DNA from 2 places in the Halomonas sp. PAMB 3264 genome. Region 1 is predicted to be linked to the other one. Evidence: predicted binding sites of a transcription regulator. Region 1 holds the regulator's gene; the other holds the start of a gene.
The links. The regulator FNR, encoded in region 1, switches genes on or off when oxygen is low (the NO sensors DNR and NnrR bind a similar motif). The targets are predictions, from matches to a motif close to TTGATNTANATCAA.

Region 1 (7,456 bases):
CGACACTTTTCACTCTTTGGCGGCTCGCTGCGTAGCTTGTTCAAGCGCGAGAGCGACCGCCGACGGCTGGCCGGTTCGCCCTTCGAGTGGCTGTTCCATCCTTATCTTGGCGAGGAGCTGGTGGCGCTGGCGTTTCGCTTCGCCCCGACCGATCCGATTTTGAGCGTGGCCGCAGTGGTGTTCAACGAGCGCCGCGTGCTGACCCAAAACGCCTGGGTGGCAACGCTTGCCGATCGCCACACGGTGGCAAGGCGTGCGCTGCGCCGCCACCAGGTGGAGCATCCGACCCCGGCGCTCATGGCGCCTACGGCGGAAAACATCGCCACGCTCGCCGAGTTCATTGGCAATCGTCCGGTCGTTGGGTGGGGGCTCGATCAAACGCTTGGGCCGGTCAACCGGCTGTTCGACCAGCGGCTGGGTTTCGAGCTGCCCAACGCCCAGGTCGATATCGAACGCCTCTACCAGCGCCGTCAGAAGCGCTCGTCGATCGACCCCCGGCTGGCGCCGGATCTCGACCAGGCGCTTCGCCATGCGCGGCTGACGCCCCCCGGTGCGACGTCGCTTCTGGGCGAGGCGAGCGCCTGCGCGCTTTTGTACATGCGTCTGACGCGCGACGCCGCGCTCGAGGCGTGAGCGGCGCTCGACGTTATTGGGTGGGGGCGGGAGTCTTGATAGAATGAGCGCCTTATCCTCATCACCGGCAGTGCGTACACCATGCAGCAACCCGATCACTTCGACCCCGTCGCGTTGGAAGCTGTCGCGTCCAACGGTTCAGCCGAGCTTCACGACGTCAAACAGAAGCGCGAATTCAACAAGTTGCAGAAAAGGCTTCGGCGCGAGGTCGGCAACGCCATTCTCGATTACAACATGATCGACGAAGGCGACCGGGTGATGGTGTGCCTGTCCGGCGGCAAGGACAGCTACACCATGCTCGAGATTTTGCGCAATCTGCAGCGCAACGCGCCGGTGAACTTTTCGCTGGTGGCGGTGAATCTCGATCAGAAGCAGCCGGGGTTCCCCGAGCACGTGCTGCCGCGCTACCTCGACGCCCAGGGCGTGGAGTACCACATCCTCGAGCGCGATACCTACTCGGTGGTGAAGGAGAAAACCCCGGAGGGCAAGACCACCTGCGCGCTCTGTTCACGGCTCAGACGCGGCTCGCTCTACGGCTTCGCTGAAGAGATCGGTGCGACCAAGATCGCGCTGGGCCATCACCGCGAAGACATTCTCGAAACGCTGTTTTTGAACATGTTCTTCGGCGGCTCGCTGAAATCCATGCCGCCGAAGCTGCTCTCTGATGACGGCAAGAACATCGTCATTCGCCCGCTGGCTTACTGCAAGGAAGCGGACATCGCCGAGTTCTCGCGGCTGATGGAATTTCCGATCATTCCCTGCAACCTGTGCGGCTCGCAGCCGAACATGCAGCGCCAGGAGGTCAAGAAGATGCTCGCCGAGTGGAACAGGAAATTCCCGGGTCGGCTCGAAAGCATGTTCAAGGCGGTCACCAACGTGGCGCCTTCGCAGCTGGCCGACCGCGCGCTTTTTGACTTCCAGGGGCTCGAGGCCAAACAGGCCGAACTCAAGGCCGGGCGTATTTCGGCGCTCAACCTGGGCTGATCCAGCGTCAGTTTACCGCTTCCTCATCGGCCAGGGTAATGAGCCTGGCCATGTCCAGAATGTTCACTTCCCGCCCGGATACCGCGACGACCTGCTGGCTTTGAAGGCGGCTCAGAATGCGGCTGACCGTCTCCACCGCTAGCCCTAAGTAGTTGCCGATATCCGCCCGCGCCATGGAGAGGCGAAAGCTGTAGGGCGAGTAGCCGCGGCGGCGAAAGCGATCCGAGAGCGTCGTGAGAAAGGTCGCCAGGCGCTGGTCGGCGGTCTTGCGCGATAAAAGGCGCATCATGCGCCGGTCGTCGCGAAGCTCCTTGCTCATGCTACGATAAAGTTGGGTCCTGAGCTCGGGAAGCTCCTCGGAAAGCGTGTCCAGATGCTTGAAGGGAATTTCGCACACGGTGGTGGTTTCCAGCGCAATCACGCTGCCCGGGTAGGTCTCTTCGTCGATGCCGTCGAGGCCCACCAGCTCGCTTGGCAGATAGAAGTTGGTGAGCTGCTCAAAGCCCGAGCCTTCGCTGGTGACCTGCTTGAGACTGCCCGAGCGCACCGCAAAGACGCTCGAAAAACGCTCGCCCTGATGAAACAGCGCCTCGCCCTTTTTGAGCGGCGCGCGGCGGCGAATGATCGCGTCGAACTGGCTGATATCCTCGATCTGAAGCGCCAGCGGCAGGCACAGCGAGCTCAGGCTACAGGTCTGACAGCGAGGGGCTTGCAAAAGCGCCGAGCGCTGGCGGGCGGGAGTCGACATTACCATCTCCTTATAAACCGTAGGTGCCCATTATAGGATTCTTGAGTAGCGCTGGGCGAGCGGCGCCGACAGATGAGCGTCGAAGGCCATCGCCAGATGGCGGATCAACAGCCGACCGATCGGCGTCACGTTCAACACCGCGCCCGTGCGCTCGATCAAACCGTCACGTTCGGCCTGGGCGAGCCGTGACAGCGCATCACAAAAGTAAGCCTCGGCGTCGATGTCAAAGCGCGCGCCGACCAGGGCCAGGTCCAGGCGCATATCGCACATCAGCCGCTCGATCACCGCGCGGCGAATCAGGTCGTCCCGGCTCAGGCGAAGGCCCTTGCAGGTCGCAAGATGCCCCTCATCGAGCGCCGCGGCGTAGTCGTCGAGTTTGACCGGATTCTGGGCATAGACATCGTCGATGCGCGAAATGGCCGATACCCCCAGCCCGATCAGATCGCACTGGGCGTGGCTCGAATAGCCCTGGAAGTTACGCGTAAGCGTGCCCTCGCGCTGGGCGCGGGCCAGGCTATCCTCGGGCAGGGCAAAGTGATCCATGCCGATATGCACGTAGCCGGCACTGGCCAGCATTTCGATGCTTTTACGCAACATGGCGAGCTTTTCGTTAGCGTCGGGAAGCTCGGCTTCATCGATGCGCCGCTGCGGCGCGAAGCGCGCGGGCAGGTGGGCGTAGTTGAAAAGCGAAAGCCTGGCCGGCCCCAGCTCGATCACCTGCGAGAGCGTATCGGCAAAGCGGCGCTCGCTCTGGCGCGGAAGGCCATAAATCAAATCCACGTTGAGCGAGCCAAAGCCGAGCCGGTGTGCCTCGTCCATCAGCGTTTCGGTCAACTGCCGTGGCTGGACGCGGTTGATGGCGCGCTGCACGTCCGGGTCCAGGTCCTGCACGCCCAGGCTCAGCCGGTTGAAGCCGAGCGACTGCAGATGGCGCAGGGTGAACACGTCCGCCTCGCGCGGGTCGATCTCGATGGCGTAGTCGCGGTGCGGGTCGCTCGAAAGCCCGAAGCGGGCATCGAGACGGTCGATCAGATCGCCCATTTGCGACAGCGTCAAAAAGGTCGGCGTGCCGCCGCCCCAATGAAGCTGCTCGACCGGGCGCGAGGTGTCCACGTGGCGCGCGGCGAGCACCATCTCCCGGTCGAGCCGCGAAAGGTACGGCTCGGCGAGCTGACGGTTCTTCGTGGCGATCTTGTTGCAGGCGCAATAGAAGCAGATCTTCTCGCAAAACGGGATGTGCACGTAGAGCGAAAGCGCCCGGCCGCTTGGGTTGCTGCGCGAAAGCGCCTGGGTGAAGTCATCACACGTGAAGCCGTCGTGAAAGGCAAGCGCCGTTGGGTAGGAGGTGTAGCGCGGCCCGCTCGTGTCGTAGCGGCGCACGAGCGCCTCGTCCCAAACGGGGGCAAAGGGGGCAGCGGTCGCGTGGGCGCAGGTCGGCATAAAGGCTCCCGGGCAGAGAAACGAACGCCAGGTTCGTTCGATGGCGTCCTAGAAGATACCCCGGCGCGCCTGGCGGCTTCTTGCGTCAGGTCAAGAAAGCCCGACAAACGCGCCGGGCAAACGCTCAGTGATGTGCCGCCTGGGGCCAGAGCGTCCCGAGCTGGTAGAGTGCGAAGCTGATGATGACGAGCGCGGCCAGGGTGCGGGTGGCGGGGTGGCGAATGAGGTTTGAAAGTGCTCGCGCGGCCAGGCCAGTAGCCAGCAGTGCCGGCAGCGTTCCCAAACCAAAGGCGCCCATCAACAGCGCCCCCTGGGCCGGGGCGGCGGTGGCCATGCTCCAGGCGAGCATCGAGTACACCAGCCCGCAGGGCAGCCAACCCCAGAGCGCGCCGAGCGCCACCGCCTGGGGCAGGCGCACCACCGGCATCAGCCGCCGGCCCAGCGGCTCGATGACGCGCCAAAGCCTTCGCCCCAACCCTTCCAGCGCCAAAAGCCCCTTCCACCAGTTGGCGATATAGAGCGCCATGAGGATCAGCATCACCGCGGCGAAGACCTCGAGCACCACTCGCGCGGCGGGGGCGAGGGTGACCAGCGTGCCGAGCGCGGCGGCAAGTGTCCCGGCCACCATGTAGCTTGCGATGCGCCCGAGGTTGTAGCCCAGCATCAACCCGGCCATGCGCGCGGGGCGGCGCATGCTCGGCGGCACCGCAAAGGCCAAAGCACTCATGATGCCGCCGCACATGCCGATGCAGTGTGCCCCGCCGAGCAGGCCAAATACCCAGGCGGCAAGCAGCGGGGGTAGATCGAAGCCGGTGGGGTTCACCGGCGCGGCTCGTCGCGCTCGGCGGGCGCTTTTGCCCGGCGGCGACTGGGGGGCGCGGCCAGGTCGTCATCGAACAGGATGCGATGGGCGGGGCTGTCGAGGTCGTCGAACTGATCGTTGCTCACCGCCCAGAAAAATGCCCAGACGGCCAGCGCCAGCAGCAGCAGCGACAGCGGAATCAACAGATAAAGACTCGTCATGCGGGCTCCCAGTGATGAGCGGGCAGATGCTGACGGCGACCGCGTGCGCCGCGTTTCAGCCGCAGGGCGTTGCCGACGACCACCAGCGAGCTCAGCGACATGCCGAGCGCGGCAAGCCAGGGCGGCACGAGGCCGAGTGCGGCCAGCGGCAGCGCCAAACCGTTGTAAGCGACCGACCAGGCGATGTTCTGGCGCATCACCCGGCGGGTGGCGCGGGCAAGCGAGAGCGCCTCGACCACGCGGACCAGACGCGGGCTCAGTAGCAGCGCGTCGGCCCGGGTCTGGGCCAGATCCGTGGCGCCGTTCATCGCCAGCGCCACGTCGGCCCCGGCCAGCACCGGGACGTCGTTGATGCCGTCGCCGACCATCAACACCCGCTCGCCTTTGGTTTGTAACGCCTGGATGCGCGCAAGCTTCTCTTCAGGCGTGGCGCGGGCCTGCCAGGTCGCGATACCGAGCGTTTGGGCCAGCGCTTGGACAGGAGCGCGCTCGTCGCCGGAAAGTAGCTCGACGTCGAGACCGAGCGCCTGGAGCCTGGCCACGGTCTCGGCGGCGTCGTCGCGTAGGGTGTCTTCGAGGCGAAACCAGGCACTTGGAGTAAAAGCGCCGTCGGCGCCTTCCCGGCTGAGTAACAGCCACTGGCCGGGCCCGGGCGGTGTGATGTCGCCCGCGGCGAACGCCGCCCGGCCCAGGCGCCAGCGCTTGCCGTCGAGCGTGGCGCCGAGGCCCTGGTTTGAGTGACGAACGACGTCGCACGCGGTGAGCGCCGGCTCGCGAAACGGGCGAAACGCCGAGGCGATCGGGTGTTCTGAGTGCGCCTCGATGGCGGCGGCGATCTGCCGGGCGTGGGGCTCGCTTAACGCGCCGAGCGTTTGAGTCGCGGCCAGGCGCATCTCGCCGTGGGTAAGCGTGCCGGTCTTGTCGAACACCACGCGGGTCACGCCGGCAAGCGCCTCCAGCGCGTCGGCCCGGGTGATCAGCACGCCGCGCCGGTAAAGCGCGGCGTGGCCGGTCGCCAGTGCGGTGGGCGCGGCCAGCGCCAGTGCGCAGGGGCAGGTGACCACCAGTACCGAAAGCGTCACCCACAACGCCCGGTCAGGGTCGATAAATAGCCAGGCGGTGGCCACGCAAAGCGTGACCAGTAAAAGGCGTAGCACGAAGCGGTGCGCCATGGTGTCGGCAATACGGGCAAGCCGCGGGCGGTGCGCGAACGCCCGGTCGGTCAGGTCGAGCACGCTGTTGATCGTCGACTCACGCCCGGCGTGGGTGACGCGCACGATCAGCGCGTTCTCCACGTTTTGGCTGCCGCCGATGACGCGCCCGCCGGGGCGTCTGGTCACCGGCAAAAACTCACCGGTCAGCATCGACTCATCGAGACTCGATTCGCCCTGCTCGATGATGCCGTCGGCGGGCACCGTGGCGCCCGGGTTCACTCTCACCCGCTCGCCGGCCTTGAGCAGGCTCGCCGGCACCACCCGCTCCGCGCCGTCGTCCTCCAGGCGCAGCGCGGCGGCGGGCAGGGCGTGGCTCAGCGCGTTGCCGCCGGCGCGCCGGGTGCGCGCTTCGATATGGCGGCTCAACAGCAAAAAGAAGGTGAACATGGCGATGGAGTCGAAATAGACGTCGCCCTGGCCCTTGAACACCGCGTAGACACTGGCGCCATAGGCAAGCATCAGCGCGAGTGCCACCGGCACCTCCATGGTGAGCCGCCGGTGGGCAAGCGCGTTGGCGGCAGCGCGAAAAAACGGCCAGGCGGAGAAGGCTACCACCGGCGTGGTCAGCGAGAGCGACAGCCAGTGAAATAGCGCGAAGAAGTGATCGCCAAGCTCGTTTGGCCCCGCCACGTAGAGCGGGACCGAGAACATCACCACCTGCATCATGCCCACGGCGGCCACGATCAGCCGGCGCACGCTCATGCGTGCCTCCCGCTTCTGGCGGGCCAGCGCCCGATCCGGCTCGAAGGGCATGGCCTCGTAGCCGATCGCGGCCAGCTCGGCAAAAATGTGTGAGGGCGCGAGTATGGCCGGGTCCCAGCTCACCCGCAGGCGGTGCTCGGTCAGATTCACCGCGCTGCCGGTGATGCCTTCCAGTGCGTTCAGATGGTGCTCGATCAGCCAGGCACAGGCGGCGCAGGTGATGTTCTCCACCGCCAACGTGGCGCTGACATCGCGCTCGCGCGGATGAACGAACTGCGCCTGCAACTCCGGGTGATCGAACGCCGTCCAGGTCTCGGCCCGGGCGCGGTCGTCCGCCGGGCGGGGGGAGAGCTCGGTGCGGTAGCGGTAGTAGCCTTCGAGCCCGCCTTCGACGATGGCGTGGGCCACCGCCTCGCAGCCCGGGCAGCAAAGCGGTTTGGCCGCACCGTCCAGGGTGATCGTCCAGGGGGCGCCGGCGGGCACCGGCGCGCCGCAGTGGTAACACGCCGCGCTCACGGCGCCCCCGCCGGGGCCAAACGCACCGCGGCGTCGCTTGGCAGGGTAATCTCGCCGTTGAGCCGCCAATCCGGCGCCTGGCTCGGCGCAAGCGTCACGTAGCGCCGGTAGGCAAGCCCCACCGGGGCCTGGCCGACGTAATGGCCGCCCCGACGGTGAGTCAGCGTCAGGCGCACATCGCGCTCGTCCCGGGTGG
Region 2 (7,456 bases), 190 kb from region 1:
ATCCGGTGAGTGCTCTCCTTCATTCGCTCGTTCGGGTCGTACTCGAAGGTATCCTTGAGTACCTGGGACACCGCGAACAAGCCAATCAAGGCGGGCAGCAGATTGACCCCGGTCAGCAGCGAGAGCTCATCGAACGTAAAGCGCCCCACGCCGGTGATGGGGTCGGTGCCGATCGTCGAGATAAAAAAGCCGATGATACCGGCGATCAGCCCCTTGATCAGCGACTTGCCCGCCACGGACGCGATGATGACGAGACCAAAGATACTCAGAGAGAAGTACTCCGCCGGCCCGAACCGCAGGGCGAATTCGGCGATGGGCGGCGCCAGCAGGCTGAGAATCACCATGCTGGCAACACCGCCAAAGAAGGACGCCACGATCGCCAGACCCAGCGCCCGCCCTGCTTCGCCTTTTTGCGCCATTGGAAAACCGTCGAAGGTGGTCGCCACCGACGAAGGCGTTCCGGGAATGTTGAGCAAAATGGCGGGGATCGAGCCGCTGGCCCCTGCCCCACAGAGCGCGCCCAGCAGCATGCCGATTCCCGCAACCGGCGGCATGCCGAAGGTCACGGGTAACAGCAGCGCGATCGCCATTGCCGAGGTCAACCCGGGTAGCGAACCCATGATGATGCCCAGCAGCGTGCCGCCGGCGATCGCCAGCAAGGTGCTCAGCTGAAGCACCATGCCCAGGCCTTCGAGATAACCGGAAATCATGTAAGCCTCCTAAATATCAACTCGAGGATGTCCGGTCACGTCGGGAGCGGAATTTGGAAAAGATCGGTAAAGACGTAAAAAATACAGCCCGCCAGTACGACCGAGAAAATCAGTGCGAACAAAACCGACAGCCCTTTTTTCGACTTCGACAGCGTCGTCCAGGTACCACTAATCACGGTCAGCCCCATCACGCACAAAAAGATGAACAGCGCCGTGCTGGCGATGTAGCCAAGCCGTTCGAACGTGTAGATATAGCCAATGAGTGCGGCAATGATGAACCCCCACTGGGCGACTCCGCGCGCCGTGGAAGTGGCGCTGGAAGATGGCTCGGCGCCTCTTGCGCTTCGCCATTGCCGGGTGTCCTTGATCAGGCAGGGAATGGCCAGGAGGAACACGAGAGCAGACAGAAACTGCGGAAAGAAGGAAGCCGACAGATCGCCGGGGATGTTGACGTTGGGCAAGGCCGACGCCGCGACGAACGCACTGGCCGATACGATCAGCAGGAAAATATCAAACAGCGGTTTTCCAATATCACGTTCCATACGATTACCTGGCAACTTTTATACCCGGGCGCAAAGCGCCTGATACAGCCACGCTGCCGGGCACGGGGTGCCCAACAGCGCATGGGGGTCGCGATTACTGAGCCAGATCACCCGCGGCTTCGCGCATGATCGTGGCCGACTCATCGATGAAGGCGTCGAGTTCTTCACCGTAAAGCGGTGCAAGCTCTGTCCCCAGATTGTTTGCCGTTTCTTCGTAGGAGCCGTCTTCGACGATCTGCTGAATGGCGGCGACCCACGCCTCTTCCACTTCGTCCGGCAGACCTTTCGGGCCTACGATGCCGCGCCATACGGTCAGCGTCAGGTCATAACCGGACTCCTGGAACGTCGGCACGTCTGGCAGGTTGTCGCTGCGCTCGGCGTAGGTGGTAGCGAGCGCGTTCAAGCGGCCCGACTCGAGCGCGGAGCGAAGCTCGGCACCGCCCAACACGACGGCTTCGACGTGCCCGCCCATGGCAGCGGAAATGGCTTCCGAGCCGCCCGGGTAGGGAATCAGGTTGAACGTGGTATCCGTACGATCGGCGATGGCGTTGGCGGTGATATAGGCCGACGAGCCAACGCCGGAAGAGCCAACGCGAATGGAGCCGGCCGAAGCCGCTTCTACCAGGCTTTCGAGATCCTGGTAGGGGCTGTCGCTGCTGACCGCGACCAGGTAGGGCTCTTCGACGATTTTGGCGATGAAATCGAAATCATCGTGGGTGAACGCCACGTTGCCCATCGCCTCGAGTGTGAGCATCGCGTTGCTGGCTGCCAGCAGCGTGTAGCCGTCCGCCGGCGAGGCAACGGCGCGCGACATGCCGACCGCACCACCGCCACCGGCGATGTTACGAATCACCAGCGTTTGGCCCAGCTGCTCTTCGATCAAGGGCTGAAGCGCACGCACGAACGTATCGTTACCGCCGCCGGCAGAGAACGGTACGATCATGCTGATGTTTTTGGTGGGGTAATCCGCAGCCGCCTGGCCTGCGGCCACCATCGTGATGGCGAGCGTGACACTACCGAGTAGCTTTTTCATTGTTGATTGACCTCTTACTCAGGTTGAAAAACCCGGATAGTGAGCGAGTCATATCCGGGCATCGACGGTTAGCGAACCAGCGCCGGGCGCTTGGGATCGAACGTCCATCCGTCGATCAGGTACTGCATGGCCGTGGCATCATTGCGGCCACCGGCGGGCAGGCTGCGATAAAGCGCGTGGGCTTTCTCGATTTCGGCCATGTCGATGTCGATGCCAAGCCCTGGCGCATCGGTGACCGCCACCTGGCCGTTTTTGATTTCCGGCGGATTGTGCGTCAAACGCGCATCGCCTTCCTGCCAGATCCAGTGCGTATCCAGCGCCGTCGTGCGCCCAACCGCGGCGGCACCCACGTGGGCAAACATGGCCAGCGAAATATCAAAGTGATTGTTGGAGTGGGAACCCCAGGTCATGCCATGGTCCTGGCATAGTTGCGAGACGCGCACCGCGCCAGACAGCGTCCAGAAGTGTGGATCCGCCAGCGGAATATCGACCGAGCGCAGCATCAGCGCGTGCGCCATTTCACGCCAGTTCGTCGCCACCATATTGGTGGCCACCGGCAGGCCCGTTGCATGACGGAACTCGGCGAGAATCTCGCGGCCCGAGAATCCCTGCTCCGCTCCGCACGGGTCTTCGGCGTAGGCGATGACGCCATGCAGGTTCTTGCACAGCGTGATCGCTTCCTGAAGTGACCAGGCGCCGTTGGGATCGATCGTGGTGCGCGCTTCGGGAAACGCGTTGTGTAGCGCGGTGACCGCCTCGATCTCCTGCTCGCCGGGAAGCGCCCCGCCCTTGAGCTTGAAATCCTTGAAGCCGTAGCGGTCATGAGCCGCTTGCGCGAGTTCGACGACCGCCTGCGGGGTCATGGCCGCCTCGTCGCGCAGGCGATACCAGTCGTGGTTAAGCCCCTGCGTACCCCGCCGGAAATCCAGCGGTGTCGAATGCCCTTCTCCGATAAAGAAGAGATAGCCCAGCACATCGACCGCGTCGCGCTGTTTGCCGTTGCCCAATAGCTCCGCCACGGGCACGCCCAAGAACTTGCCCATCAGGTCAAGCAGCGCGGCTTCAAGTGCCGCGACGGCGTTGATGCGAAGCTCGAACGTCCAGGAGCCCTTGCCAAAATCCTCGAAGTCAGCGCTCTGGCCATCACGGTTGAGTGAGGCGACCAGCGAGCGCAGCTTGCCAAGGGACTGACCCACGACCAGCGCGCGCGCTTTCTCCAGCGACTGTTGAATCGTATCGCCGCCGGGCGCTTCACCCACGCCAACGTTGCCGGCGCTATCCGTGAGGATAATCAGGTTACGGGTGAAATACGGGGAATGGGCGCCACCGATATTGAGCAGCATGCTGTCACGTCCGGCAACGGGAATGACACGCATGTCGGTGATAGTGGGCGTATTGGGGGTGGGCATACACGTCTCCATCGATCCATGCGCGCATGAACCATCATTTGCATTCGCCGGGCAACGACGGGCAGGCCGCGCTACCCGGCGATTTTTTTCAAACGCTTAGAGCGACTTGGCGTTCTCGACGAGCTTTTTCAGCTGACCGACTTGATCGCTGTTGGGCATGGTCAGCGGCGCACGTACGCGGCCACCGGGGTAGCCCACGATGTCAGCGCCGGCCTTGATCAGACTCACCGCGTAGCCAGGCGTGGTGTCGCGCAGCGTGACGAACGGAATGAAGAACTCGCGCGTGGCCTTGGCAACGAACTCGCTGTCTCCCTGACGCAGCGCCTTGTAAAACTTGACGGCCATGTCGGGTACGAAGTTGAAGACCGCAGACGAGTAGGTGCTCACGCCGATCGCTAGGTACGCTTCGGCGATGATTTCGGCCGTCGGTACGCCGCCCACGTAGCCAAGGCGGTCGCCCAGCGTCTTGATGGTGATGTTGAGCGCCTGCATGTCGCCCTTGCCATCTTTCAAACCGATCAGATTGTCGCACTGGTCGGCCAGCGACTTGACGGCGTTGACGTTCAAATAGCCGTTGGCGCGGTTGTAATAGATAACGCCCAGGTCCGTCGACTGGCAGACGCTCGCCGCATACTCGACGATGCCTTCCTGAGAGCACTCGGTCAGGTAAGGAGGCATCAGCAGGATACCGTCGGCGCCGGCTTCCTGAGCGATCTTCGCGTGCTGCTGGGCAAGCTCGGCGCTTTGGCCGGCACTGGCGATAATCGGCACGTGGCCACCGATCGTTTCGACCGCGACTTCGACGATTTCGCGGAACTCGTCCAGGGTGATGTTGAAAAACTCGCCCGTACCACCGGCGACAAACAGCGCAGAGACTTCATACTCCTTCAACCACAGCAAGCGCTTGCGATAGCTGTCGGCATCGAATTTGCCATTGGCATCGAAGTCGGTCACCGGGAATGACAGCAGGCCATCGGTAATGGAGGCTTTAAGCTCTTGTTTAGAAAAATTCATTACAAATCCTCTTGTTAGTTTAGCAAGCTAACGTAGCTGACGATGGTGCAATGCCCCAACGCAGGGCGCTCGAAACGAGGGCAGCAGCAGTATATTGGTGCATCTTGTCATACATCATACAAATACACCTCTAGACTTTAGGCTAATCCTTCATGAACTCAAAATGAGTCCTGGTATTTTCCCTGGCTGACCGGGCGATCGCCGTAAAATACGGCTGTAGTAGCTCGACAAGGCGCTTTTCATGGAACACCTAAAGGCTAATACTCGGCGCTTACGGATACCCGCTTCTTTCGAAGCGCTGACACGATCGACCAAACGATCAATGCAGCGATCATGGCGAAGAAAGCGGCGCTCACCGGCCTCTCGAGGAATACCATCAAATCGCCACGGCTAAGCAGCATGGCGCGACGGAAGTTCTCCTCCATCATCGGCCCCAAAATGAACCCGAGAAGCAAGGGCGCCGGCTCGAACCCCAACAGTAAAAACAAACATCCCATCACGCCAAACAGCGCGACCAGCACGATATCCATGTTCGAGTAATTAATGCTGTAAACGCCGATAACGATGAAAAGAATGATCGAGGGATAGAGAATCGGATAGGGTATCTTCAAAAGCCTTACCCACAAGCCGACCATCGGAATATTGAGAATCAAAAGCAGCACGTTCCCAATCAAAAAGCTGATGACCAGCCCCCAAAAAAGATCCGGACTATCGGAAATCACGTTGGGTCCAGGCGTAATGCCATGAATCAAAAGCGCCCCCAGCATCAGCGCCATGACCGCATCGCCGGGTATCCCCAGCGTCAGGGTAGGAATGAACGCTGACTGAGCGGCGGCGTTGTTGGCGCTCTCCGGCGCCGTGATTCCTTCGATGGCGCCCTTGCCAAATTTTTCCGGGTTTTTCGAAATTCGCTTTTCCACGGCATAGGCGATGAACGATCCTATCGAGGTGCCGGTTCCCGGCAATATACCGATGCCCGTTCCAATGCCCGTTCCCCTCAACATCGGGAAAATGCTCTCCTTGATATCGCGTCGAGTCGGCAGCAGCGATTTGAACGTGATCTTTTTGTCGTCTTTTATCTGGATCACTTTGCCAACGTTGGCCACCACCTCGGTGACGCCAAAAATGCCCATGGCAATGGCAACGATATTCAGGCCGTCATAAAGAAACGTGAAACCAAAGGTGTAGCGTTGAAGCCCGGTGCTTACATCGGTCCCCACCACGCCCAGGATGAGGCCGAACACGACCGCAGCCAGCCCTTTTGCCGGGTTGCCCTGTACGAGAATCGCGGCCGCCACCAGCCCTAAAAGCATCATGGCGAAGTAATCGGCCGAGTTGAAAGCGACGGCGAAGTTGGCCAGCGGCGGGGCGAAGGCGGCCAGCACGATCACGGTAATAAAGCTTCCCACGAACGACGCGATCGTCGTCATGAATAGCGCAACGCCGGCCCGCCCGTCCTTGGTCATGGGATACCCGTCAAGGCATACCACCGACGATGAAGGCGTACCCGGCAGGTTCAACAAAATAGCGGCCGTCGACCCTCCGTATTGAGCGCCGTAATAAATACCGGCCAGCATGACCAGAGCCGTCGTGGCGGGCACGTAGTAGGTGAGCGGCAGCAGCATCGAGATGGCGGCCAGATGCCCCACCCCGGGAATGACGCCGATCAGCATCCCCACGGTGACGCCCAGCGCGCAGTACATGAGATTTTCGATGGTAAAAGCAACAGAGACCCCGAGCGCCAGGTTATTTAAAATTTCCATTAGAAACTCCAGGGAAACAGGCGAATGGGCATGTTAAGGCTCAGGATAAAGACGAGGTAGGAGATCAAACACAGCACCAACCCCAGCGCGGTGAGCTTGATGGGCTTGAAGGTTTTTTCGCTAAGACCGCATAGATACACCAGCATCATGGTCGCCAGGAAAAGCCCCGCCGGCCTCATGAGCAAGGCGAAGACCACGATCGCCACCGTGATGCATACCAACGCTCTCACATTGAGTTTGGGAAACGCGGTTGCCGTTTTAGCCGACATTGCCATGGTGACAAGCCCAAGAACACAAAGCGACATGCCAAGAAAACGGGGAAGATAGCCGGGCCCCATGCTCCTTAGACTGCCCATGTCATACGCCTGCGCCTGCCAGAGAACGAGCGCCGATATGAGCAGGCAAACGAGTCCTGCCAAAAAATCGCGGTTGGTAAATATATGCATGGCGCGCATCTCGTATCCAAAAGAACGTAGCCAAAGAACATAGCCAAGGAACAATGCCCTGCTCTTTCAAGCAGGACATGTTTGAGTCAGTTCACAGGAACACGATTACTGACCGATACCCGCGCTTTCAATGAAGCTTTCAAGCTCGCTTTTCTGCGCCGTCATCCACGCTCGCAGCTCGTCAGGTGACTCGGACGGCCTAGCTTGGCCACCCTGCTCGGCGATTTTCGCTTGAAGCTCTTCGGTCGACAGGATGGCAGCAAGCTCGGCTTGAAGGCGCTCGGTGATATCGGGTGGGCTACCGGCCGTTATGAGAATGCCCTGATAGGTTCCATCAAGCTCGCCTGGAAGGCCCAGCTCTCGAAACGTAGGCACGTCGGGCAGCTCTTCAAGCCGCTCTTCCCCGGTGACCGCCAACGCATGCATCTGATCGTTCAGGACAAACGGCAGCGAAGCGGTCGTGCCGTTTAGCAGCATATCGCTTTCACCGGATACCACGGCGCGAGTCGCATCAGAGCCGCCTCGGTAAGCGATAACGG

Region 2: a site for FNR is predicted at 4,813-4,826, ahead of kdgD (5-dehydro-4-deoxyglucarate dehydratase). Genes of this name have one in related genera too.

Annotation. Positions count from the first base shown of each region.
Region 1 is NZ_CP134866.1:3,021,498-3,028,953, reverse strand. It holds gene RN347_RS13715 (DNA polymerase III subunit epsilon) at 1-633, shown strand, start outside; gene ttcA (tRNA 2-thiocytidine(32) synthetase TtcA) at 715-1,617, shown strand; gene fnr (fumarate/nitrate reduction transcriptional regulator Fnr) at 1,625-2,365, opposite strand; gene hemN (oxygen-independent coproporphyrinogen III oxidase) at 2,396-3,805, opposite strand; gene RN347_RS13695 (sulfite exporter TauE/SafE family protein) at 3,930-4,628, opposite strand; gene ccoS (cbb3-type cytochrome oxidase assembly protein CcoS) at 4,625-4,828, opposite strand; gene RN347_RS13685 (heavy metal translocating P-type ATPase) at 4,825-7,260, opposite strand; gene RN347_RS13680 (FixH family protein) at 7,257-7,456, opposite strand, start outside.
Region 2 is NZ_CP134866.1:2,835,084-2,842,539, forward strand. It holds gene RN347_RS12835 (tripartite tricarboxylate transporter permease) at 1-710, opposite strand, end outside; gene RN347_RS12840 (tripartite tricarboxylate transporter TctB family protein) at 746-1,252, opposite strand; gene RN347_RS12845 (tripartite tricarboxylate transporter substrate binding protein) at 1,347-2,285, opposite strand; gene RN347_RS12850 (enolase C-terminal domain-like protein) at 2,354-3,694, opposite strand; gene kdgD (5-dehydro-4-deoxyglucarate dehydratase) at 3,791-4,708, opposite strand; gene RN347_RS12860 (tripartite tricarboxylate transporter permease) at 4,966-6,471, opposite strand; gene RN347_RS12865 (tripartite tricarboxylate transporter TctB family protein) at 6,471-6,971, opposite strand; gene RN347_RS12870 (tripartite tricarboxylate transporter substrate binding protein) at 7,023-7,456, opposite strand, start outside.